Regions from separate parts of the Paenibacillus glucanolyticus genome, predicted to be linked through region 3. Evidence: riboswitches for the same ligand, from Rfam matches in the RefSeq annotation. Region 3 holds a riboswitch; each other region holds the start of a gene.

Region 1 (5,700 bases), 3.3 Mb from region 3:
GAAATGAAGCCCGCTTACTTCGATCACAATCCCTCACCTCCTTGTGCCCCTTTGGACACTGCGAGCATACCGGCAGATAATAACTCTACCAACAATTCGATCGTAGCTGTAAATGGTGCTTCTCCAATCTCTTTTCTGTGCAGCGTAAGAAACGCCAAGGATCTGATCATGCCCACGATGGATTCGGGTGCCGTACCATTCAAAATGCCGGCTTTCTGCCAAGCTGCAATCACTGGCAGGAGAGCATCCTGATCCTCGGTAAAGTTACGGTCCAGCAGTTCCTTCGGTAATTTCCTGAACAACAGCTCCATCTCCCCCCGATCCATCATCTGTCGAAGCAGCGGGCTCTCATCCATCATCCTTAATGAATACAAGAGAAACCGTTTGATGCTATCCTGGCTGCTGACCTGTTCCGGAGGAAATAAGTCTAGAACCGCACTGCGGATTCGATCCTCCTCTTCCAGAATCAGTTCATAATACAATTCCTCTTTCGATCCGAAGAACATGTAAAATGAGCCTTGGGCAATGCCGACCGCCTTCGTTAATTCTTCAACACTCGTTTTACGGAGACCAGACTTTTCGAAATGCTGACGTGCCTCCACCAGCAGTTTTTCTCGAATCCACTTACGTTCTTCGTCAGAGAATTTTTTTGGCATATCGTATTTCACATCCTTAATCAGCATAGGAATGATTCTGTGATTAATTTTATTTTATATTCATAAAATACGCCCTCTTTTTCCCATTTGTCAATATATTTGTTGTTTGGAGGTCATTAAGTTACAATAACTGGAGATTATCTTCTTTAAGGAGGGGGCTCTATGCATCATTTTAATGAGATATTCGTTCAATTGTTAATTCTACTAGCGGTTTCGATGGGGGTTATCGCGGTAGCCAAAAAAATGAATCAGCCCTACTCTATTGCTCTTGTTATCGTAGGTCTGCTGCTTGGATTGATCCACGTGCCGGTGCTGGATGAAGCCGAATCTTTCATCACCCAATCGAATGTGTTTCAAGCGATCATTATTTCCCTGTTCCTGCCAATCCTTCTCGGGGATGCTACGCTAAAGCTTCCATTCTCGCATCTTCGTGAACAAGGCAAGCCGGTGCTTGCCCTTGCTTTTGGCGGCACCTTGCTCTCTTTTCTTCTTATTGCTCTTGCCATGTACGGGCTTATGGGATTACCTTTAGTCGTTGCATTTACCTTTGCGGCTTTAATGAGCGCCACAGATCCGATCAGTGTCATCTCCATCTTCAAGTCTTTAGGCGTACCGAAGAAAATCGTGACGATTATTGAAGGGGAATCGTTGTTTAATGACGGAATTGCCGTTGTGTTGTTTCAGATCTCTTCCGTTTATTTACTTACATATATGGAAATGGGCTGGGCGGGAGCAGGCAGCGGCCTATTGCTCTTTCTCAAGTTCAGTGTCGGCGGTATCGCAGTTGGAAGCTTGCTTGGGTATCTATTCTCACAGCTCATTCGCTTCTATGACGATTATCCGTTAGAGATTGCGTTCTCAATGCTCCTCTTCTTCGGAAGTTTCTTTATCGCCGAGCATTTCCATGTATCCGGTGTGATTGCCGTCGTCGTGGGCGGCTTGATTTTCGGCAGTTACGGAGCGCGCATCGGGATGTCGGAGACGACCAAGATGAACATTAATTCGTTCTGGGACGTCATCACGTTGATTGCAAATTCATTGATATTCCTGATGATCGGTCTCGAAATCAAACATATTAACTTCGCAGACAAATGGGCGTTAATCGGTGCCGCCATTCTGATCGTTCTCATCGGTAGGACTGTGGCCGTCTACGCGAGCCTGTACTTCCTGAGACCCTTCCCTTCATCATGGAAGATGGTTTTGAATTGGGGAGGGTTAAAGGGCAGTTTATCCATCGCACTCGCCTTAAGTTTGCCCTCAACCTTCGCCGGCCGCGACGATATACTCGTGCTCACGTTTAGTGTTGTCCTTTTCTCACTTCTCGTGCAGGGGTTAACCATCAAACCATTGGTTAAGAAGTTTGGATTAGCTAACCCCGTGAAGGAAAAAGACGGTGCGGATATGTAAGTAACCTTCGGGTAATCAAATAATAACTTGAAACGAGTATATACAAAACAAAGATTGAATTCTACCTCAACCCATGAATGACATTCATTGCCCATGGCAGACTGTTTACTTTTAGCTTATTTTAGCATAATATTTATTACAATAAATTTTATACGCATTACGCTTAATCCTCTATGAGGAACGGGGGAACCAACAAAAGCTGCTTAAGCTTTAGGGGTGAATTCTTTCTGATTAAGAAGGAACGGGAACTCTCAATCCCGAATCCGACAGCTAACCTCGTCAGCGTCTTGGGAGAGAACACTCTTCTACTTTGACTTGTCCAAAATTCGTACAGCCAAGGTCTGGAAGCAGATATATCTCTGCAACCAGGCCTTTTTAATTTAAGCTAATGTGGTAATTACCGTCTACTGAAGAATAAGAAAGGAATGATTTATCTGTTGAACAACGAAAAAATACTGGTATGCGTGTATTATGGTCCGAACGGCGAACGCCTCATCCGCCGAGGCGGTGAATTAGCCCATCTGCTTCAGTGTCCCCTGTTTGTGTTGAGCGTTATACCCTTACGTGAGAATGAGCTTGATCAGACACAAGAAAGGTATATGGCTGAGTGGCAAATGAAATGCGACGAATATGGGGCGACCTTTATCGTCAAACCAAACAAAGATCGCAAGGCTTCCGAAATCATAGCAGAAACTGCCAAAAACCTTCATATTACCCAACTCATCATCGGGCAGTCTGGACAAACACGATGGCAAGAAATTACGCGCGGGTCGTTTGTCAACGAACTCCTAAACCAGATTGGCGAAACGGATCTGCACATCGTGGCAGTTCAGAGGATGGATGAACAAATTACTGACACCCATGAACGAGGGATTCGAGTCGCCGTTTTCAAAGAGGGTCCTCATTATATAATCGGTAATAAGGAATCCGGGGGCAACCCTGTAGCCAGCGGACTATTTTTCAAAGAGTTGAATACCGATTTTGACACCGGTTTGCTAAAAATAAAAACAGATCAAGAAGTCCAATATCTAAAAATAAGTCACGGAAAAGTAATAGACTCGTCTTTATTCCAAAACAGAGAAATGTATGCCAAGGACGAAGATTAATAAGAAATGGGAGTGGAATTTGTGAGAAGACCCTCTATAAATTCAAACGATCGAAATACACAACATTCCGCTCCTGGCAAAATGGAGTTGTTCATCAACAAGCTTAAGAAAAAGATGAGCCCTCCCCAACTCATCATGCTTGTTTTTTTCACATTGATATTAATCGGAGCCGCATTGCTTGCGCTTCCCCACTCTTCCTCCACCGGAAGTTCAGTTGGTCTGCTGGATGCATTATTTACGGCAACGTCAGCAATATGCGTAAACGGACTCGTTGTCTTGGATACCGGCAGCGTGTTTTCAACTTTTGGACAAGTCATCATTATGATGTTGATCCAAATTGGCGGACTTGGCTTTATGACCTTTGGTGTCATGGTCGCCATTGTTTTGGGGAAAAGAATTGGCTTGAAACAACGGCTCATCATCCAGCAAACCACCTATTCGACTTCGGCACAAGGTTTGGTTAAATTGTCAATGTACATGGTACTTATCGCTTTCGCATTTGAAGCACTGGCAACGATTGTTCTAACACTTCGTTGGCAATCGGATTTTGGATGGGGGCAGGCGGCCTATTACGCCCTCTTCCATTCCGTTTCCGCATTCAACAATGCCGGTTTCGCCCTGTGGTCTGACAGCCTGACACCCTTCGTTGGCGATCCGATCGTCAATATTACGATTGTCCTGTTATTTATCATTGGAGGTCTCGGCTATATCGTCATTGTGGATGTATTCCAAAAACGTTCATGGAAAAAACTTTCGCTTCATTCCAAGGTTGTTCTGGTCGGGACAGGAACGCTGTCCCTGCTTGGTTTTCTATTTATATACTTTATGGAGAGCTGGAATCCGTCAACCTTTGGCCAATTGAGTGGGAGCGAACAAGTACTGGCTGCTTTTTTTCAAGGCATAACGCCACGAAGCTCGGGGTTTAATACGATTGATATCGGCAGTATGCTGGCAGCTTCTCAGTTCTTCATTATTATTCTGATGTTCATTGGTGCTGCTTCCGGAGGGACAGGCGGCGGTATTAAGATCAATACACTTGTTGTACTCATATTAGCTACAATCCAAACCTTTCGCGGGGGTGGTCAAATCCATGCCTTCAAGCGCAAAATAGCAGGCGAAACCGTTATGCGCGCACTGGCCGTTGTCATGAGTTCTCTGGTGGTTGTGCTGGGAGTTTCCCTATTGCTGACCATTTCAGAAGGAATGCTGGAAGAGCATTTTTTGGAAGTGCTGTTTGAAGCGACATCCGCTTTCAGCACTACTGGATTGTCGATGGGATTGACAAGCGAATTATCTCCCGTGGGGAAATTCATTGTAACCATAACGATGTTTGCCGGACGGCTGGGTCCCTTGACACTGGCTTACGCATTGGCTCAGAAAAAGCGTTCATCCAAAATTGGCTACGCGGAAGATCATATTTTGATTGGATAAGACGAGATAATAAAAAAGCCGCGAGTGCGGCTTTTTTTAATTATGTTGTGGCTAGTGCAGGTTTATTTCACCATTCAAGCTCACCTTTAATATCATTTCGGATCATCATCAGTTTCTAATTTTGCATTGGTTCCTTTGCATCAAATCGAGTGTTTTGATCTTAGACGTAGGCTTGATATTGTACGGGATCGTATTTGCGTAACAAAGCTAGAATCATTCTGTATTGTTTTTTTCATCTTACACGATCATTCTCCAAGCCTTGTTGACTTCATTCATGTTGGAGTTTGCAATATGGTATAGCTCATTATGTATCCCCCCTTTGACTTGGTTAAAGTCATCGATTAATTTCATGCATTTTTATAGGGGTATGATGGTTGGCGAGGAAGTTAAAGAACAAAGGCTGCTCCTTATAATTTCCCAATATTACGAATCGCTCTGTCCCAGTGCTTATACGAGCTTTTGTATTGTGATGATTTGTTTATAATTTTGAGACCTTTCTACATCTTCGTTTGAGATATTTGTTTGTTATGCTTTTATTTGGGAGCACGGATTCTTTGAATTTCGGAAAATCGGCTTCTCACAGAATACTCAATGAAGGAGGTTTCCATATGGGTTTGGAAAATGAAGCTTTCTCATTTTTCCCGTTCGGCGCTTTATTTTGTCTCACGCTGTTTTCTTTCCTAGCGGTTCGTGTATACGCGATTCGTCATCGACAAAAAGATGATCATCAAAAACATGACTTTGCTATGATTCTGAAGGAGCGAATGGCCAAAGGCGAAATAGATGAGAAGGAATATCGCATGCTGAAAGATTTTCTGTCTAATAGAGACTAGGAAGATTGCGGGTATCATTGTCGTACCTAGCGCGTCGGGTGACTACACCATCGACATTTACGGCTCTATCGCACTGGGGTTAGTTATCCCAAACATCATCTTTCAAACAAAACGAGAGGAATTGGTATAGGATGAAAAAAATGATTAGCTTACTCATGTCGTTAACGCTTATGTTAAGTCTGTTTGCCCCCGTAGCAAGTGCGAATACAAAAAAGGATCAAGATGCCAAGGACAAAAGTGTACATGTTCAAATCGTACTGTTCGATG
Region 2 (5,700 bases), 1.2 Mb from region 3:
AGCCGCGCCTTCCGGTGCAGCGTACCCAAACTTCCAGCTGCGCACCTGACGTCCCTGGCTTCATCCAATCTAAGCGTTTTGAAGAAACGCACACCGGCAGCACAAGCCTCACAGTATTGAAAACCGACCTCTTTGAACGCGGACTCAAACCGTTTCAACGACAAAAAGCTGCCTATTTCTGCAATAGTGTGAACAACTTGTGTCATGTCTCATGTTACTCCTTTTTTTCTTATAATGGAATTGCAATATAATTATTAATCGTTATAATCTATACGCATAAGCAATTATTTGCACGTATGTCTATTTTATATAGGAGGAATTTCATGTTCGAGGAACTGGACATGTTTGCCGTCGTTGTAGAGCAATCCAGCATTAACCAGGCGTCCAAGCTGCTTAATTTGTCACAGCCAGCCCTGTCCAGAAAAATAGCGAAGCTTGAGGATCAGCTCGGACTGCAGCTTTTTAACCGCCGCGGCAAACGCCTGGAGCTCACCTCCATCGGTCAGATTGTGTACACCTTTGCCCTGGAGCAGCGGCAGCAGCAGCTCAAATTCATGCAGACTTTGGCCCATTACCGGGAGGGCGACCAAATATCGATCAATCTGGGTGCCAGCCTGACCACTCTTCAGACGACGCTGCCCCCGCTGGTCAATGCATTCATGGAGCGCCATCCTGCAGCCGAAATCAAGCTGATTACCGGCAAAACCCATGAAATCGTTTCGTATGTAAGAGATAAGCGGGTGGATGTCGGCATCGTTGCCTCCTCAATCAACCAGCCCGGCCTAAACTGCATTCCGCTGTTTGATGACCACTTGGAGCTTGTCATTCCCTCATCGCACCCGCTGGCTGACATCGAAGACGTCGGAATCGAGCAGCTCCAAGGACTGCCAATGATTATCTTCTCGACCGGAACGTGGTACCGCAAGCTGACGGATGACCTGTTCCACCGCTGGGGCATTATGCCGGATATTCGAATGGAAATTGACTCCTTCGAGGCGATCGTCCGTTTGATTCCTACCTGCAAGGCGGCAGCGCTTCTGCCCAAGTCGTATCTCCGTCCGCAGTTATTATCCGATAACGGACTGGTCGACATTCATATTCCCGCACTCATCGAAACCCGTCGAACGACGTCGCTGATTTACGGCCAGGCCTCGGAGCTCAGCAAAGCGGCCAGCAGGTGGATTGATGAGACAGAGATTCTGTTCCGGAGACTGGAAGAGGAAAAATCAAAAAAAACCTGACAGCGTTCATAGCCGTCAGGTTTTTCTTCTATATTTATTTCTCAAGCATGTTCACGACTTCAGATTCAAAGCGGTCTACGTTATCATTGGATCCGATAACGACCATAATATCGCCCGAGTTCACCACGTCCATGGCGGTCGGAGCCACAATAATGCCGGTTTGCTTATTCAGGGCTACCACGCTTACGCCATAACGAACCCTCGTATTCAGCTCGCTCAGTGTTTTTCCGTCCATGCAGTCCGTAACCGTCATCTCCACAATCAAATAGTCCTTGGATAATTCGATATAGTCAAGCAGGTTCGGCGTAACGAGCTGGTGAGCTACCCGAATGCCCATATCCCGCTCCGGAAAGATGACCCGGTCCACGCCCAGCTTCTCCAGAGCCCGGCCATGCAGGACCGAAATGGCCTTGGCCACTACCGTGGTAACACCAAGCTCTTTCAACAAGATGGCGGATAAAATACTCATCTGGATATCATTCCCGATTGCAACAATCCCACAATCGAAGTTGCGGATCCCGAGTGATTTAAGCACCTCTTCATCTGTAGCATCCGCGACCACCGTATGTGTTAGCAGCTCGCTCATATCCTCGACAACCTCTTCGTTCCGGTCGATGCCGAGCACCTCATATCCCTGTTCCATCAGTTCAAGCGCCAGGCTGGAGCCAAATCGTCCTAAACCGATAATTGCAAATTGCTTTGGTTTCATGTCTCTCCTATACTCCTTATCCAATAATCATTTTGCCTTCCGGATGACGATATAATTCTTTACCCTTTTTCGGCCCTAGTGCATAAGCAAGTGTCAGCGGACCCAATCGTCCTGCAAACATCGTAATACTAATCAATATTTTGCCGAACACGGTCAGATCAGGCGTTAAGCCCATCGAGAGCCCCACCGTACCGAACGCGGACGTTGTTTCGAACAGGATTTCCAGGAACTCCCCTTCCTCTGTCGTGGACAGAATCATGGAGACCGCAAGAACGAGCAGCAAGGCGAGAAGTGCGATGGTTAACGCCTTCAGTACCCGCTCCTGTGCAAGCCGATAACGGAACATGACGATGTCGTCGCGTCCCCGCATCATGGCGATGACCGCACCAACCATTATGGTAAACGTCGTTGTTTTGATACCACCCCCGGTTGATCCGGGAGATGCGCCGATAAACATGAGAATCACGATGAAAAACTGTGTGGCCTGCCTTAGGCCCGTAATATCTATAGTATTCGCACCCGCTGTGCGCGGCGTTACAGATTGGAACAACGCTCCTAAGAACTTCCCGCCCCAATTGAGGGAGCCGAGCGTTCGCGGATTGGTGAATTCAAATATGAGAATAACGATAAATCCGAGCAGCAGCAGCGCTCCTGTCATAGAGAGCACCACCTTGGAATGCAATGACAGTCTCCGCTGTTTCCGAAAGTCAATCAGATCAGACAATACAATGAAGCCAATACCGCCTGAAACAATCAAAAACATCACGACTACGTTTACCACCGGATCGTATACATACCCGGTCAAGCTTCGAAAATCGCCAAACAAATCGAAACCGGCATTGTTGAACATGGTCACCGCATGAAAAACACCGTAATATATCGCTTTTCCGATCGGCATATCAAACACCCACCGGATAGACAGCAGTACAGCGCCACAAGCCTCAATCACGAGTGAGTATAACAATACTCTGCGAATCAGCCTTACGATGCCTTCCATCGAGGATTGATTCATCGCCTCCTGCAGGACAAGACGATCCTTGAGGGAAATTCGCCGTTTGAGGACCAGGGCAAACAAAGTAGCCATCGTCATGAAGCCGAGCCCGCCAATCTGAATCAGCAGCATGATCACGATCTGACCGAAAGAACTGAATGTTGTCCCTGTATCCACCACAACCAGACCCGTTACGCACGTTGCTGATGTCGAAGTGAACAATGCATCAATAAATCCAAGCGGCTCGCCGGTTCTACTGGAAATCGGCAGCATTAACAATGCAGCCCCGATGAAGATAATGGCCGCAAAACCAAGCACCAGAATCTGCGGCGGGGACAACCTGAGCCATTTTAATTTGGAGTTCAATCCGTCACCTTCTTAAAAAAAGTCAAAGAAAAAAGACACTGGAAAACGCAGTGCCCCTTACGGTCTGGTTCCTGTGCTGCAGCCTACGAGGTTAGCTGACGGATTCGGGCATTTCCACAGGTCGCCCTATTCATTATTCTATAGAATAATGAAATTCACCCCAATTACATGGTTCCCCCATTTTCAGTACGAAATTCGGCTGGAATATTCGGTTCCTTGAAGCATGATGTGATTATAACCCAATCCGGTACGTAACCCAACGCCGTTTTTCACCCAAAAAGTCTTTAAAAGAGCTCGAATTGGGCATATTCAAGAATACAAGCGTATGGTTCTCTAACATTTTCGAAACCTTTCATTCATTTTCATCGTTTTATTTCATTATTACCAAATTGGGATAAGCTGCTTATCCCTTTCATATCTATGTTATATTGGCTCTATGCGTTCTTCATCAGGCAGCTCTAATACCCAGTGGAGTATCAACTTTCCAGAGGAGGAAATTCATGAATCGTGCAAGAGAGCCTTTGAGGCTGAAGCCCAACTTGAAGCAGCTCATCGCGCCTGCCGCAGTTGGCCTGATTTTGTTCCTGTTATTTCAGGTATTTCCATCAGCCAATACGGATTCTACCGAGATGGCCACTCCGGATATTATATCCAAAGCACAAGCCCAGCAAGCCGCTTCCAGGTTCGCACAGGAGCACTTGCAGTTCTCCGCTGCGGAAGCTGAGGAGACATTGATTACATATCAATCCAAATCGGAGCTTTACGGATATTTAGCGAGGGAAAAGAAACTCTCGGAGTACAACAAAACCTTTGAGGCCAAATATCCCTATGACGTATACCGCGTTCGCTTCAGCGAGCCGGGAGGCGATGCCCTCAATGTGGACGTGCATATGCAGAATTCCGGCATCGTTGGGTTCTCGTATGATTTTGCCCGCTCCAGTTATGACCGGATTGAACTGAACAAGGGTAAAGTGCAGAAACAAATGCTCCTTGTCGTAGAGGACGGCATGACTTTGGCCGATAAGCAGCAGCTTGCCGAGCCTTGGCTCAAGCGTGCAGGCTACGATATTTCGCATCTGAAGCTGGTTACGCGGGAAGGAGAACCCCGGCTGAAATACGTGGATCCGGAAACCAAGATCGGCGATTCCGTGCTGGAGCTGCGCTTCACCTTCGAGCACGGGAAATTACGCTCCTATGAGCCATCCTTCTCGATTCCGGCTGCGCATTCCGCTTATGTTAACAAGCAGACTCAAGATGCAACACTGCTGACGCTGGCGGGTTACGGTTTGTTTACCCTGATTCTTGGCATACTTGCCATTGTGTACAGTGTGAAGACCAGAGCTTACACCTCGTTTAAACGCGGCTTGTTCCTATCGGCGCTGCTATTCGTTATTCAAATGCTGAATACGTACAATCTGGTACCCGTGTTCAAATCCGAGGGCATGTCTTCTACCGGCATTCTCGGCATGATGATATTCTATGCGGTCTATTCACTCATCTTCTCCGCGCTGCTCTACTTTTCCCTGGTCGGGGGCAACGGGCTGTGGCAAAAAGAAGACGGCCTTAACCCATGGCCGCGGGCCAAGGAAGCCGGGTATGGACGTTATGTGCTGGATAGCATGAAGCTGGGGTATATGTGGGCGTTCATTCTGCTCGGAGTTCAATCTCTGATCTTTATTGTTCTTGGTCTTACCTTGAATACATGGTCCACAACCGATGCCACGCAATCGCCTTACAATATGCTGTATCCATGGCTGTTCCCTTTGATGGCCTGGTTTGCAGGCATATCGGAGGAAGCCGTATACCGGCTGTTTGGTATTAAAATGGTGAAGAAAATCGTTCGCAATACCTTTGTGGCAAGTTTGATCACCTCGCTCATCTGGGCGCTGGGGCATACGCTTTATCCGATATACCCTGTGATCTCGAGGCCTATCGAGCTGGTCATCATCGGCTTGCTGTTCAGTTACATCTTCTTGAAATACGGGTATCTCGCGGCCATGTTCTCCCACGTCATCTTCAACAGCATTCTGATGGGCCTCAGCCTCGTTATGCTCAAGGATACCGCCAACTTGCTGATCGGGGTGTTCTACATGGTGCTGCCGGGAATTGTTGCATATTTGATATACCGTTTCAATCCGACAAAAAAAGAGAAGCCGTATGTTACGACTCCTCCTTACGAAGTGCATTAAGAATTTGCGTTGCTAATTTTTCACCTATGGAAAGGGGCTTGAAGTCTTCGACTGAAGCCTCTTTTATTTTTTTGACCGAGCCAAAATGCTTCAGCAGCAGCTTGCGGCGCTTCTCCCCTATGCCGGGAATGGAATCGAGCTTCGAAGTCACCATCGATTTGCCGCGCTGATCGCGGTGGAAGGAAATCGCAAAGCGGTGAACCT
Region 3 (5,700 bases):
TTCCTCCTTCATGAAGGGAATCGCTTTTGTTGATGAAGTGGCAGCTATTTCGGAAGCTTTCGGACATCACCCCTACATCACCATAGATTATAAAGTTGTTACGTTGCGTCTTACTTCATGGGATGACGGCGGCATTACGGCTGTGGATATTAAGGAAGCGCAGCAATTTAACGAGGCCTACGAGAAGAGTCGTTCCAAGGACAGCAAGGCGGAGTAATAGAAGCGGGAGACAATGAGGATGTTAGAATCGCCATAGGCCCCAATTAATGTAAAAACACGCTTGCACCGGTAGGTTCTCCGGATATCAAGCGTGTTTTGCGTGTAAGCTGATTTTATTTTTTCTCAGCAAGGTACAGCGCGATGTTTGCGATTTCTTCAGGCTTCAGCTGATCTTTAAAGGAAGGCATTCCTTTACGACCTTTGGTTACAACGTTGAAGATGGCATCCGCATCCATATGTCCGCCTACCTGATTCAGAGCTGGTCCAGCGCCGCCTTGAAGCTGGTCACCGTGACAGCTAATGCAGCTTGCTTTCAGTGTGGCTTCCGCTGCGGCAGCATCGAGAGTCACTTCCGGCATGGTTGGCTTCTCTTCCTGAGCTACCTGTTCCTTACCTGGGAGCGTAAACATCAGCGCGATAGCCAACGCACATGCGACGAAGAACAATCCGCTCATGATCCATTTTTGCATCGTCATATCGTCCCTTCTATGTATACTGCACTTTTGCACTTGTCTCCATTATAAACCAACATCCCTAGACAGCATAGCCAGTTGTGACAAAAAAAGCAACGATCCAAAGAGGCTTCATAAAAAATACACAAATTTGTGCTTTTTCATATAGACAAGCTTACTATTCCTCATTTGCTGGAGGCTCATACACCATACAGTGGAAAATGCCTTTTCCCTGCGGAGTAAGCCGCTCATACGTATCGGTGATGCGAAATCCCGCCCCTTCATAAGCACGGATCGCACGCTCATTCCAGGTCATTACTTCCAGATCAATCTCATCCGTAGGCCTCCTGCGCCTGGCCTCCTGCGTTATGGTCTGCATAAATCGTTTACCCATTCCACGCCCGCACCAATCAGGCCGCATGCCAAGCCCGATCCGTGTCACTTCGTGTATGGGAAACAGCTGGGCAAACCCCCACAGAGAATCCTGGTCATCCAGAATCGAGATATATTGCTGCTGGCGTATGATCGGATCGCCAAATTCCACCTCGAGCCCTTTCATCTGCTCCCAAGGAAGGAAGCCATAGATATCGTAAGGAGGGGGATAGGACCAGGTGCATATTTCTTCAGCGTGTTCCTCACGCATGATGACGGCGCGAAATGAAATAGGGGTAACATCCATTGGTAGTTTCCTCCATTCGTATATTATCCATGTACCCTTTATATAAGGGAGCGAGCTGCATGAAAAAGCCCGTCAAAGAGAGGCGGGCTCTCCTTTAACGGGCAGTAGGTCTGTGCACTGGATCGTCAGCCTCTATCATCTAGGATGATGTATCGGCCGATTGTTCATACTTATCATCACTCATGATGCGTTTGGCACCGACGTAACGCTGATCATAGTAATCCTCAGCAAGTCGGTTGATGACGACACCTCGATTCGACGAGGCATGGGCAAACTTGCCATCGCCTACATAAATGCCAACATGGGATATACCGCTCCCCGTTGTGTTGAAGAACACCAAATCGCCAGCCCGCAGATCTTTGCGGGTTATGCTTGTCCCCATATCGAATTGAGAGCCGGATTGATGCGGGAGCTTCAGGCCGAGTTTGGCATACACATACATGGTAAAACCGGAGCAGTCAAATCCGCTCGTGGTTGTACCTCCATAACTATATCTTGTACCCAATACCTTATCAATTTCCTGGTCCAGCGCACTATCGGCAAACACGCTGCCAATGCCTGAAGTGAACAGTAACGTAATACTCAGGGCTGCCGCTGATAACGTCTTCTTCAGCATGAAGAGCTCCTTCCGCTGCCTGCGAGGTTAGCTTGAGGGTTCGGTTGAAGGTCCCCTATGATCCCTTGACAGCAAGATCAATTCACCCGTAAATGGTTCCCCCGCTTCCCATATCCATGGGAATTCGGCAATCGTAATCTATGTATTAAAGCACTTACATTAATGACAAAGTTGTTACTGTACCCATTCTATCAGACAGCAAACAAGCTTGGCAATTATTTCTTGATGACTTTCGCTATTATTCAATAGCATCAGCTGTCGAAGTGTCAGGTATAATCAATTATTTTCCAATATTGCGTTTAATGAAGGCCGGGAAGGGTATATAAAAGGTAAGGATCTTTATGAAGGGCTGCCAATAATGCTGATGAAGTTGTTTCTGGATTAATAAAATTTATATTTTTTTTGAAAAGCGGGAACTTTTTCGTTGTCCCAAACGTTATAGAGGTATACACAGTGAACAAAAGAAAAAAGCCGCTGGGTGAGATCGGCACAATCTCAAAACTCCAGGGCTCTCTTATAAGGATAAATCAATAAAGTTCCAATTAGTTGTAGTTTACAGCTACAGATTTGTACGTGCTTTGACTCATCACTCGCTTAGCGCCCACATAGCGCTGTGCGTAATAGCTTTGGCTTAGCGGACTGACAATGACACCGCGAGAAGATGAGGAATGAGCGAACTTTCCACCCCCAACATAAATACCCACATGAGATACACCTTTACCGGATGTGTTAAAGAACACGAGATCGCCAGCTTTCAAATTGCTCTTGGATACTGCCGTACCTACCTTGTATTGAGCGGTAGATGTTCGTGGCAGGCTGAGACCAAGCTTCTTGTAAACATAGGTGGTGAAGCCGGAGCAGTCAAAACCATTTGTTGTGGTTCCACCTGTTTTATAAGATACACCAATGGCTGGTTTGATTGCGGTATTTAATTTGGAATCGGCGAAAGCGCTTCCGGTCCCTAATGTGAGCGCGAGGGCTAGGCCGAGAGAAACGGCCGTTAACTTCTTTTTCAAAACGAAATGCTCCTTCCAATGCCTGCGAGGTTAGCTTAAGGGTTCGGTTGAAGGTCCCCTATGATCCCTCTCTTGCGAGATCAATTCACCCAAAACGGATCCCCCGCTTCCCAATCGATATGGGAATTCGGCTCCTTAAAATGTTGATGAACCCATTCATTGACGTCTGACGTTCCAACATGATTAACGAAATAACATAGTTCCAGCAAAAGTTACAGTAAAGATGACAAAGTTGTTACTAACATATTCGTTATTTTAGCAGAGTATTAACATTTTGGCAAACGAGGAAAGTGTATATTTAAACAAAAAAACCTGTCCCAGTCATGCTGGAACGGGTTTTTTTGTAATTTCGCGCTCTGAAATTTGTGATATGGAGGATAAATGAAATCCTATTTTCTGTAAAAATGGCAGGGATTAAGATCCATGTCGCTTCCGGTTACAGTTTATTCGCGAGCCTGTCGATCATACTATTGTAACGAAATGTAACTTCTAGGAGTGCTGTGAGGATGATGATTTCCACAGATGATACTGGGAGGAAATTACCCAAATTTGGAAAAGTCCATTTAGAAAATAGGAGGCTTGCTGAATAATTAAACCGATTAGTCCTGCCCAGATGAGTGAGGCAGAGCTAAGGAGCAGAAGTATAACAACGGCGGCACCGCCCACGGTTATGGACAGGAGGACTGCCGTGCCCAGATTGTTGAAGAGAGTTAGAATAGAGCTGATCATACCGGAATCACCGATACGGCCAAACTGCATATAGAGCAGGGATATCCGAATCAGATAGGCGTACAGGAACCAGCCTGCCGCATAGGGCAGCGCGTGGAGCAGCAGAGCGGGCTCCTGGATGCCGTTGAGCAGGATCGGGAGAATTTTGGGCACAATCCAGTAGCCGGGAGCAAAGGTGAGGATCAACTCGATCAGATAGAATATCGTCACGGGTTTCCACAGCTTCTGCATTCCCGTGAAGAAGAACAAGCCGCGTTCACCTTGGGCTTCCTGGTGGAGGTTATAGAAGATGCCTGCCCGTATGAGCGGGGTGAGCACCATCCGGATGAGCAGCAATCCAGCCAGAAGCCATCCGTAGGTATGGACCGTATTGCTTAACGTCAGGCTCATCTCTCCCTCGTAGAAGAACAATAGCCGGCTCAGTTCGTTAGGTGCAGAGTCTGGATACCGCATCAGAAGGGGAACGACGGCTGATTTTACAAGTCGGTACAGGCAATATCCCCACAGCAAACGGTATAAGAAGAGCAGAATAGAGACGTATAATTGGTCTTTAACACTGGTCCACCCTTGGCCTGCATAAGTTTTCATGTGCTCACCCCTCACCATGACAGGCTACCGAACAGCGTCTCCACGAGTTTGGTAATGCTGAGATTCCAGCGTGTCACCACTTTCGGATCCATTCCTGCCTTCATATAATTATTGATGTGTTTGTTCTCAAGAACCATGGAGTATTTCGGGTCAACCATCGCCCAGGATAGCGGCGAGGTGTAGTCCAGAGTGTAAGTGACTTTACCGTCCTTGCCACTCCAGGTTCGCTCCACGGTCTTGCCGTCCTCGAACGCAAATATGATCGGGACATCGGTAACATCTCCGTCTTTGCTTGTAATCTTGACCGTAGATTCATACTCTGGATTGTCCTGCGTCCCTTTATTTTTGGTTTTGATCAGATCGATTGCGACGTCCGCCATTTGGTTTCCATATACATACTGGTCAAAATAAGACTGCCAGGAGGTTTTGCTTACTTGTTCAACGACCTTCTGGAAGTCGGACGTGGTGGGGTGCTTGAAACGGTATTTCTGGGCATAGGTGTTCAGAATCTTCTCCATCATCCGTGGACCGACCTGCCGTTCTATGCCTTGCAGTACAAGTTTGCCTCTCGTGTAAACGTTCAGTGCATAGTTTTCGTGGGAGCTGTATTTCCAGGAATCCATTTTCAGCGGTGCAGGTGAGGTAATCGACGCTCCTTGAGCTGCGGTGTTGGAGGTAATGCCGTATTCCTTCTCCATCACTCTCTCTTCAGCATAGGTCGCAAAGGCCTCGTCCAGCCAGGCTTCCTCAAACTCGTTATTCGCAATAATCCCGTAAAAATATTGATGGGCGATCTCATGGATGACGGTTCGTTCCAGCTCATACCCCGGTGAATCATTTCTGGCACCGAAGGCAGTTACCAGCGTCGGATACTCCATGCCGCCGGCACCGTTGCCCGATTCAGGCGGCACCACGATGGACAACGTGGAGTATGGATAGGATCCATACCATTTACCAAATGAAGCAAGTGCGGATTTGGCAGCATCGAAGTATCGGTCCTTTAAGTCTTTATGCACAGGATCGAGATACAGCTTGATGCGGACACCCGGTACACCTGGCGCAGAGAAGGCTTCTTCTGCCGTGACAAAGTTCGGTGATGCTGACCAGGCAAAATCATGGACATCGTCCGCATAGAATTGATAAACCTTCTCGCCATTCGTCTTCTGTGCGGGCTTCGTCGGGAATCCGGTAGCGGCAACAATATAATTTTCGGGAACCCGGATTCGAACGCTGTAGATGCCGAAGTTGGAATAGAACTCGGAGTTGCCGTGATATTGATGGAGGTTCCATCCCTCATCCGTTCTTCCACGAAGACCTGCCGGCTCATAGACTGAAATTTTAGGGAACCATTGGCCAGCCATAATAAAATTCTCGGTGGTGCCCATGCGCGCAAATATTTTG
Region 4 (5,700 bases), 380 kb from region 3:
AGTTTCGCAATTTCGTGCGTCTGGATATGGAGGATTCGCCATATACCCAGGCGACAATCGATATGACGCTGCGGCTCCATAAGGAGGGGCTGCCCAATGTGGGCACCGTGATGCAGGCCTACTTGTTCCGCACGGAGGAAGACGTGCGAAGCCTGATGGAGGCGGGGGTCAATCTGCGCCTGGTAAAGGGGGCATATAAAGAGCCCGGAACCATTGCCTTTCAGCAGAAACGCGAAGTGATCGATAACTATAAAAAATTGATCAAAATGCATTTCGATCAGGGAGCGTACACTGCGATTGCCACGCACGATGACAATATCATCGACTGGGTCAAGGTGTTTGCCGAGCAGAGCCGCATAGAGAAAGAGGATTTCGAATTTCAGATGCTGTACGGGCTGCGAATGAACGATCAGGCTGCGCTTGCAGAGGATGGCTATCGCATCCGTTGTTATATGCCCTACGGGACGATGTGGTACCCGTACTTCACCCGGCGGCTGGCGGAGAAGCCGGCTAACCTCATGATGGTGCTGAAAAATATGTTCAAGTGAGGGGTGTGAACACCGCCCTTACCTTAAAAGAAATAATAAGCTTGCGAGCAATCCATCAGGAAGGACCGCTCCAGCGGGAGGCTGCCTAACCGTTCGCGAGTTACATGCTGGTGCAGGTCCGCCTCCAGATCGGCTAACGCCGATACGGCGAGCAGCATCCGAGTGGATCCCCATTGCTGCTGCTTCTGAGCATAGCGTATGGCCTCAGTCACGGGCATGCCCCGCAGCCTTGCAAATACAGATGCCCAGCGGACCAGATCTGCGAATTCTCTCGTGCTCGGCAGGGCATATTCCGCATAACCGGCTGCTTCTCCGCAGCTGATTTTGAACAAGCCGCAGTTCCAGCTTCGATCACTCCAGGGGATAAAGCGTTCAGCCGAGCCCCAGTCGAAACGGAACATCTCCATATAGCGGATGGGCTCTTCACATATTGTTGGCGCTGTTTGGATGGCTGTTGCCTGTGCTTCGAATTCGATGAGTTTCGTCATGATCTACGCTCCCTTATAAGATGTTATATGCAAGACAAAAAGGCCTGGTGAGCAGAGAAACCCCGCTCTCCAGGCCTTTTTCCGGTTAGCAGCCGATGAAGCGGCCGCTTTAGCTTGGCTGGATCGTGTTCTCTCTCAATACGCCTACGAGGTTAGCTGTCGGATTCGGGCTTGAGAGCGCCCTACCACAATGCCTGGTCAGGCATCGCGGATTCACCCCATTCACCAACAGAAGTCCTATCGGTGATATTGGTTCCCCCGTCTCCCGATCTGTCGGGAGCTCAGCGTATAACGTGTGTTGCGAATAGATGGATGAATCATACGCCGGAGGCAGCCAAAAGTAAATGACCGTATTTGACGCATACATTCCGAAAATCGATGAAATCCGTAAAAGAAAACGTGTACATTTGGTATTGTCATCTATTATCATGGCAAAATCTCAGTATCTCGATGGATTGCGATAAATTCGAGAAAACAAGAGAAATACATAGTATGGAGCAGTATTCGAGAGATAATGAAGACATACTGGTTAGATCTTGTTCCACATTCAGCCACACGTGTTTCTGAGCTCATTTACATCCCGCACGGCCGGACGTATGATACGAACTATGAATTGACGGATGATTCCAAGAGCAGGGCACAGCGGCAGCCGGTCGATAAGATTCATAAGGATACAAGGCAGTGTGAGAGCTGCGGTTCTCCTTTATGAATGAGAACCTCGGCGAAGGCACCATGGGTCTTCCAGAGGCTCAGGGTCAAGCGACTCTCACGGCTTGACTCTGACGGCTGTACAGTTCTGCCAGGCTTGGAATATAAGTCAATAGCTAATTGAATAACATGCTACTCGTTTTCAATTTTCGCTGAGTCCTTGAATGGAAAAGGAACGGGGGAACCAGTCGGGAGATGAACTTGATCTCTCAGGGGTGAATCCCATAGACAAGATAACGGTCTATGGGTAGGGCGACTCTCACGCCCGAATCCGTCAGCTAACCTCGTAAGCGTATCGAGAGAGGCAACGATTGTCGTGGACTTTAGCCACGGTGTATTTCACCGTGGATGAATAAGAAGCCTGCGGGAAGAGTTCTTCTCCTCCCGCAGGCTTCTTTTTGTTGCCTTCTCTTTCTGAAACTTAGGAGGAGAAACACATGGAGAAACCGCAGGATTTCATCTTGGTATCCGCCCCGAATAAGGCCGGGGAGGAATTTATCCGCCAGTTGATGTACAAACATATTTCGTTTGCAGCTATAGCCAACAATCGGGCCGAGCAGGAGAGGATGATGGAACTGGGCTGCAAAGACATTATTCTGATTGATACCAGAGACGAGTCAACCTGGATCATTCCCGAGTTTCCCGTCAGCAAGGTGTTTCTGTTCGAAAGCAGCTTGAATCTGTGCTGCCGCTATTTGCGGATTTGCCGGACATGGACAACAAAGTCGATTTACGTCATTACCCACTCCAGCAATCCGCGGTTGATATATAAGGGACTGGGCGCCGATGTGGTGCTTCATACGAACCATCATCAGGTATCTTTCCTGATTTCGTCCATTGTCAGCTAGTTGCAGATTTAATGCCAAATACGGTTCGTGGAGGATTGGATTATGCAGGATTTTTATATGGTGCTCATATTAGGAGGGACCTACGGACTGTTCATGCTGTTTATGTCCTGGTGTGGACGCGTGGTTTCAGAACCGGAGGCTGATCAGCTGTGATCATATTATTGGTATGTACGCTCTTTATTTTTCTGTATTTGATTTATGCGCTGGTTCACCCTGAAAAATTCTAGGGGAACCGCTGAAGGAGGAAGGCACTCGTCATGGGCATTATACAAATTGCCATCGTTATTCTGGTTCTGCTGCTGCTGGTTAAGCCGCTCGGAACCTATCTATATCAGGTATTTCGCAATGAAGATAACCGAACCGATAAATGGTTCTCCTGGGCAGAGAAGCCGATATTTGCACTGATTGGCTTGAAAGACCGCAAGGGGATGACCTGGAAAGGGTATGCTCTCAGCTTTGTCATTACGAATATCATACTGGTAGCTTCAGGCTACCTGATTCTGCGGCTGCAAAAGGTACTGCCGTTCAACCCGAACGGAATCGATAATATGGAATCAACCTTGTCATTCAATACGATCATCAGCTTTATGACCAATACGAATCTGCAGCATTACAGCGGAGAGTCGGGGCTATCCTATTTTGCGCAGATGGCTGTCATTACGATGATGATGTTTACATCGGCGGCGACCGGGCTGTGCGTGGCCATCGCTTTTATCCGGGCAGTGACCAGTAAGGGGACAACCGTCGGCAACTTCTTCGAGGACTTTGTGAAGGCTCATATCCGGGTATTCATTCCGGCGGCCTTCATCATTGCAATGGTGCTGGTCGCCCTGCAGGTGCCTCAGACCCTGAAGCCTGCGCTCAGCGTGACCACGATGGAAGGAAGCGAGCAGCAAATTGCGGTAGGTCCGGTGGCTGCTCTTGAATCGATCAAGCATCTGGGTACCAACGGCGGCGGATATATGGGGGTCAATTCGTCCCATCCGTTTGAGAATCCGTCCCCTCTGACCAATGTGATTGAGATCCTGTGCATGTGGAGTCTCGGGGCTGCGCTTCCGTATACATTTGGTTTGTTTGCCAAGAGCCGCAAGCAGGGCTGGATTATATTCTCTGTGATGATGACCTTGTTCATCGGCTTCTTGTCTCTGAACTATGCCGCTGAATCAAACGGCAATCCGGCACTGAACCGACTGGGGATTGATGCATCCCAAGGCAGCATGGAAGGTAAGGAAGTCCGGTTCGGGATCGCCCAGTCCTCGCTGTTTACTACAGTGACGACGGCGGCTACGACCGGTTCAGTTAACAACATGCATGATACACTCACGCCGCTTGGCGGAATTACGCCGCTGTCCCTGATGATGCTGAACTCTGTTTTTGGCGGAAAAGGCGTCGGGCTGATGAATATGCTCATGTATGCGATACTGGCTGTGTTCCTGGCCGGGCTTATGGTTGGGCGAACGCCTGAATTTCTGGGCAGAAAAATAGAAGCGCGGGAAATGAAGCTGATCGCCATCGTCATTCTGGTGCACCCATTTATCATTCTGGCTCCGACGGCGCTTGCCCTGATGACGGATGCCGGGCAGGCGGGCATTACCAATGCCGGCTTCCATGGCATCTCACAGGTGTTGTACGAATACACGTCATCCGCAGCCAATAACGGTTCCGGGTTTGAAGGACTTGCAGATAACACGCCGTTCTGGAACATCACAACCGGGCTCGTCATGCTGTTCGGCCGTTATATCTCGATGATCGCTCTGCTGGCGGTCGGCGGTTCACTGATGCGGAAGCAATGGGTACCGGAGACACTCGGGACGTTCCGAACAGACAATAAGCTGTTTGCCGGCATTCTCCTCGCGGTGGTTCTGATCATCGGCGCATTGACTTTCCTGCCTGTGCTGGTGCTCGGCCCGATTGCTGAGCATCTGACGATCCGTTAATTAGAAAAGGTGGCCTATTACCATGAATAATACGAGAACCAAAGTGATGTCCAAAGAAATGGTCAATCAAGCGCTGAAGGACAGCTTCATCAAGCTGAATCCAGCTTTCATGATGAGAAATCCCGTGATGTTTGTTGTGGAGGCCGGAACCTTGGTGGTTCTGCTCATGACACTGTTTCCATCCTATTTCGGTACAGAAGGCAGTACCGGATTCAATCTGACGGTGTTTGTGATTCTGCTGTTTACGCTGCTGTTCGCGAACTTTGCCGAGGCCCTTGCCGAGGGCAGGGGTAAAGCTCAGGCCGATTCTCTTAAGCAATCCAAGAAAGAAATGACCGCCCATAAAGTGATGGAAGGCGGAGGGGTTCAGTCCGTGCCGTCTACCGATCTTCGCAAAGGGGATATCGTGGTGGTTACGCAGGGCGAGATGATCCCTGGTGACGGAGAGGTCATCGCCGGTCTGGCATCTGTCGACGAATCTGCCATTACGGGAGAATCCGCGCCGGTGATCAAAGAAGCAGGCGGCGATTTCAGCTCGGTCACCGGGGGAACCCGGGTGGTCAGCGATACAATCAAAATTCGGATTACCAGCGATCCCGGCGAATCGTTTATTGACCGAATGATCTCACTGGTTGAAGGAGCTTCGCGGCAGAAGACGCCGAATGAAATAGCGCTGAACACACTGCTGATTGTGTTGACCCTGATCTTCCTGATCGTTGTGGTTACACTCGCTCCGATTGCCAAGTATCTTGGCATCGAGCTGTCTGTCCCGGTATTGATCTCGCTGCTGGTATGTTTGATTCCGACCACGATCGGCGGGCTGCTGTCGGCCATCGGGATTGCAGGCATGGACCGGGTGACCCAGTTCAATGTGTTGGCGATGTCGGGTAAAGCGGTGGAAGCGGCCGGAGATATTAATACAATGATCCTGGATAAGACCGGAACCATTACGTTTGGCAACCGGATGGCAAGTCAACTGATCCCGGCCCGTGGCGAAACGCTGGCATCGGTTGCCCAGTGGGCAGCGGTCAGCTCGCTGCTGGACGAAACACCGGAAGGCCGCTCCGTTCTGGAGCTGTTGAAGAAGGAAGGCCTTGAGGTGGATGAGAGTATGACGGCGGGAGCCGAATTCATCGAATTTAAGGCAGAGACCCGAATGAGCGGCATGGAC

What was found. Region 3 has a riboswitch for cyclic di-AMP ahead of WDY75_RS30205 (C40 family peptidase). Riboswitches for the same ligand answer to the same signal wherever they lie in the genome.
Region 1: linked by a shared signal. The riboswitch ahead of WDY75_RS15345 (universal stress protein) and the one ahead of WDY75_RS30205 (C40 family peptidase) in region 3 are both predicted to bind cyclic di-AMP.
Region 2: linked by a shared signal. The riboswitch ahead of WDY75_RS05325 (TrkH family potassium uptake protein) and the one ahead of WDY75_RS30205 (C40 family peptidase) in region 3 are both predicted to bind cyclic di-AMP.
Region 4: linked by a shared signal. The riboswitch ahead of WDY75_RS28555 (hypothetical protein) and the one ahead of WDY75_RS30205 (C40 family peptidase) in region 3 are both predicted to bind cyclic di-AMP.

What each region holds. Positions count from the first base shown of each region.
Region 1 is NZ_CP147845.1:3,221,612-3,227,311, reverse strand. It holds gene WDY75_RS15360 (ABC transporter ATP-binding protein) at 1-27, opposite strand, end outside; gene WDY75_RS15355 (TetR/AcrR family transcriptional regulator) at 24-656, opposite strand; gene WDY75_RS15350 (cation:proton antiporter) at 819-2,063, shown strand; cyclic di-AMP (ydaO/yuaA leader) riboswitch at 2,214-2,364, shown strand; gene WDY75_RS15345 (universal stress protein) at 2,501-3,169, shown strand; gene WDY75_RS15340 (TrkH family potassium uptake protein) at 3,251-4,600, shown strand; gene WDY75_RS15335 (hypothetical protein) at 5,209-5,433, shown strand; gene WDY75_RS15330 (DJ-1/PfpI family protein) at 5,565-5,700, shown strand, end outside.
Region 2 is NZ_CP147845.1:1,114,180-1,119,879, reverse strand. It holds gene WDY75_RS05340 (hypothetical protein) at 1-206, opposite strand, end outside; gene WDY75_RS05335 (LysR family transcriptional regulator) at 324-1,241, shown strand; gene WDY75_RS05330 (potassium channel family protein) at 1,276-1,950, opposite strand; gene WDY75_RS05325 (TrkH family potassium uptake protein) at 1,967-3,307, opposite strand; cyclic di-AMP (ydaO/yuaA leader) riboswitch at 3,373-3,518, opposite strand; gene WDY75_RS05320 (CPBP family intramembrane glutamic endopeptidase) at 3,808-5,496, shown strand; gene uvrC (excinuclease ABC subunit UvrC) at 5,468-5,700, opposite strand, start outside.
Region 3 is NZ_CP147845.1:6,568,481-6,574,180, reverse strand. It holds gene WDY75_RS30225 (4a-hydroxytetrahydrobiopterin dehydratase) at 1-217, shown strand, start outside; gene WDY75_RS30220 (c-type cytochrome) at 333-689, opposite strand; gene WDY75_RS30215 (GNAT family N-acetyltransferase) at 850-1,350, opposite strand; gene WDY75_RS30210 (C40 family peptidase) at 1,490-1,963, opposite strand; cyclic di-AMP (ydaO/yuaA leader) riboswitch at 1,968-2,106, opposite strand; gene WDY75_RS30205 (C40 family peptidase) at 2,509-2,982, opposite strand; cyclic di-AMP (ydaO/yuaA leader) riboswitch at 2,987-3,125, opposite strand; gene WDY75_RS30200 (hypothetical protein) at 3,472-4,299, opposite strand; gene WDY75_RS30195 (M1 family metallopeptidase) at 4,311-5,700, opposite strand, start outside.
Region 4 is NZ_CP147845.1:6,188,736-6,194,435, reverse strand. It holds gene WDY75_RS28565 (proline dehydrogenase family protein) at 1-548, shown strand, start outside; gene WDY75_RS28560 (hypothetical protein) at 572-1,036, opposite strand; cyclic di-AMP (ydaO/yuaA leader) riboswitch at 1,162-1,333, opposite strand; cyclic di-AMP (ydaO/yuaA leader) riboswitch at 1,885-2,053, shown strand; gene WDY75_RS28555 (hypothetical protein) at 2,182-2,592, shown strand; gene WDY75_RS30830 (potassium-transporting ATPase subunit F) at 2,742-2,819, shown strand; gene kdpA (potassium-transporting ATPase subunit KdpA) at 2,850-4,529, shown strand; gene kdpB (potassium-transporting ATPase subunit KdpB) at 4,552-5,700, shown strand, end outside.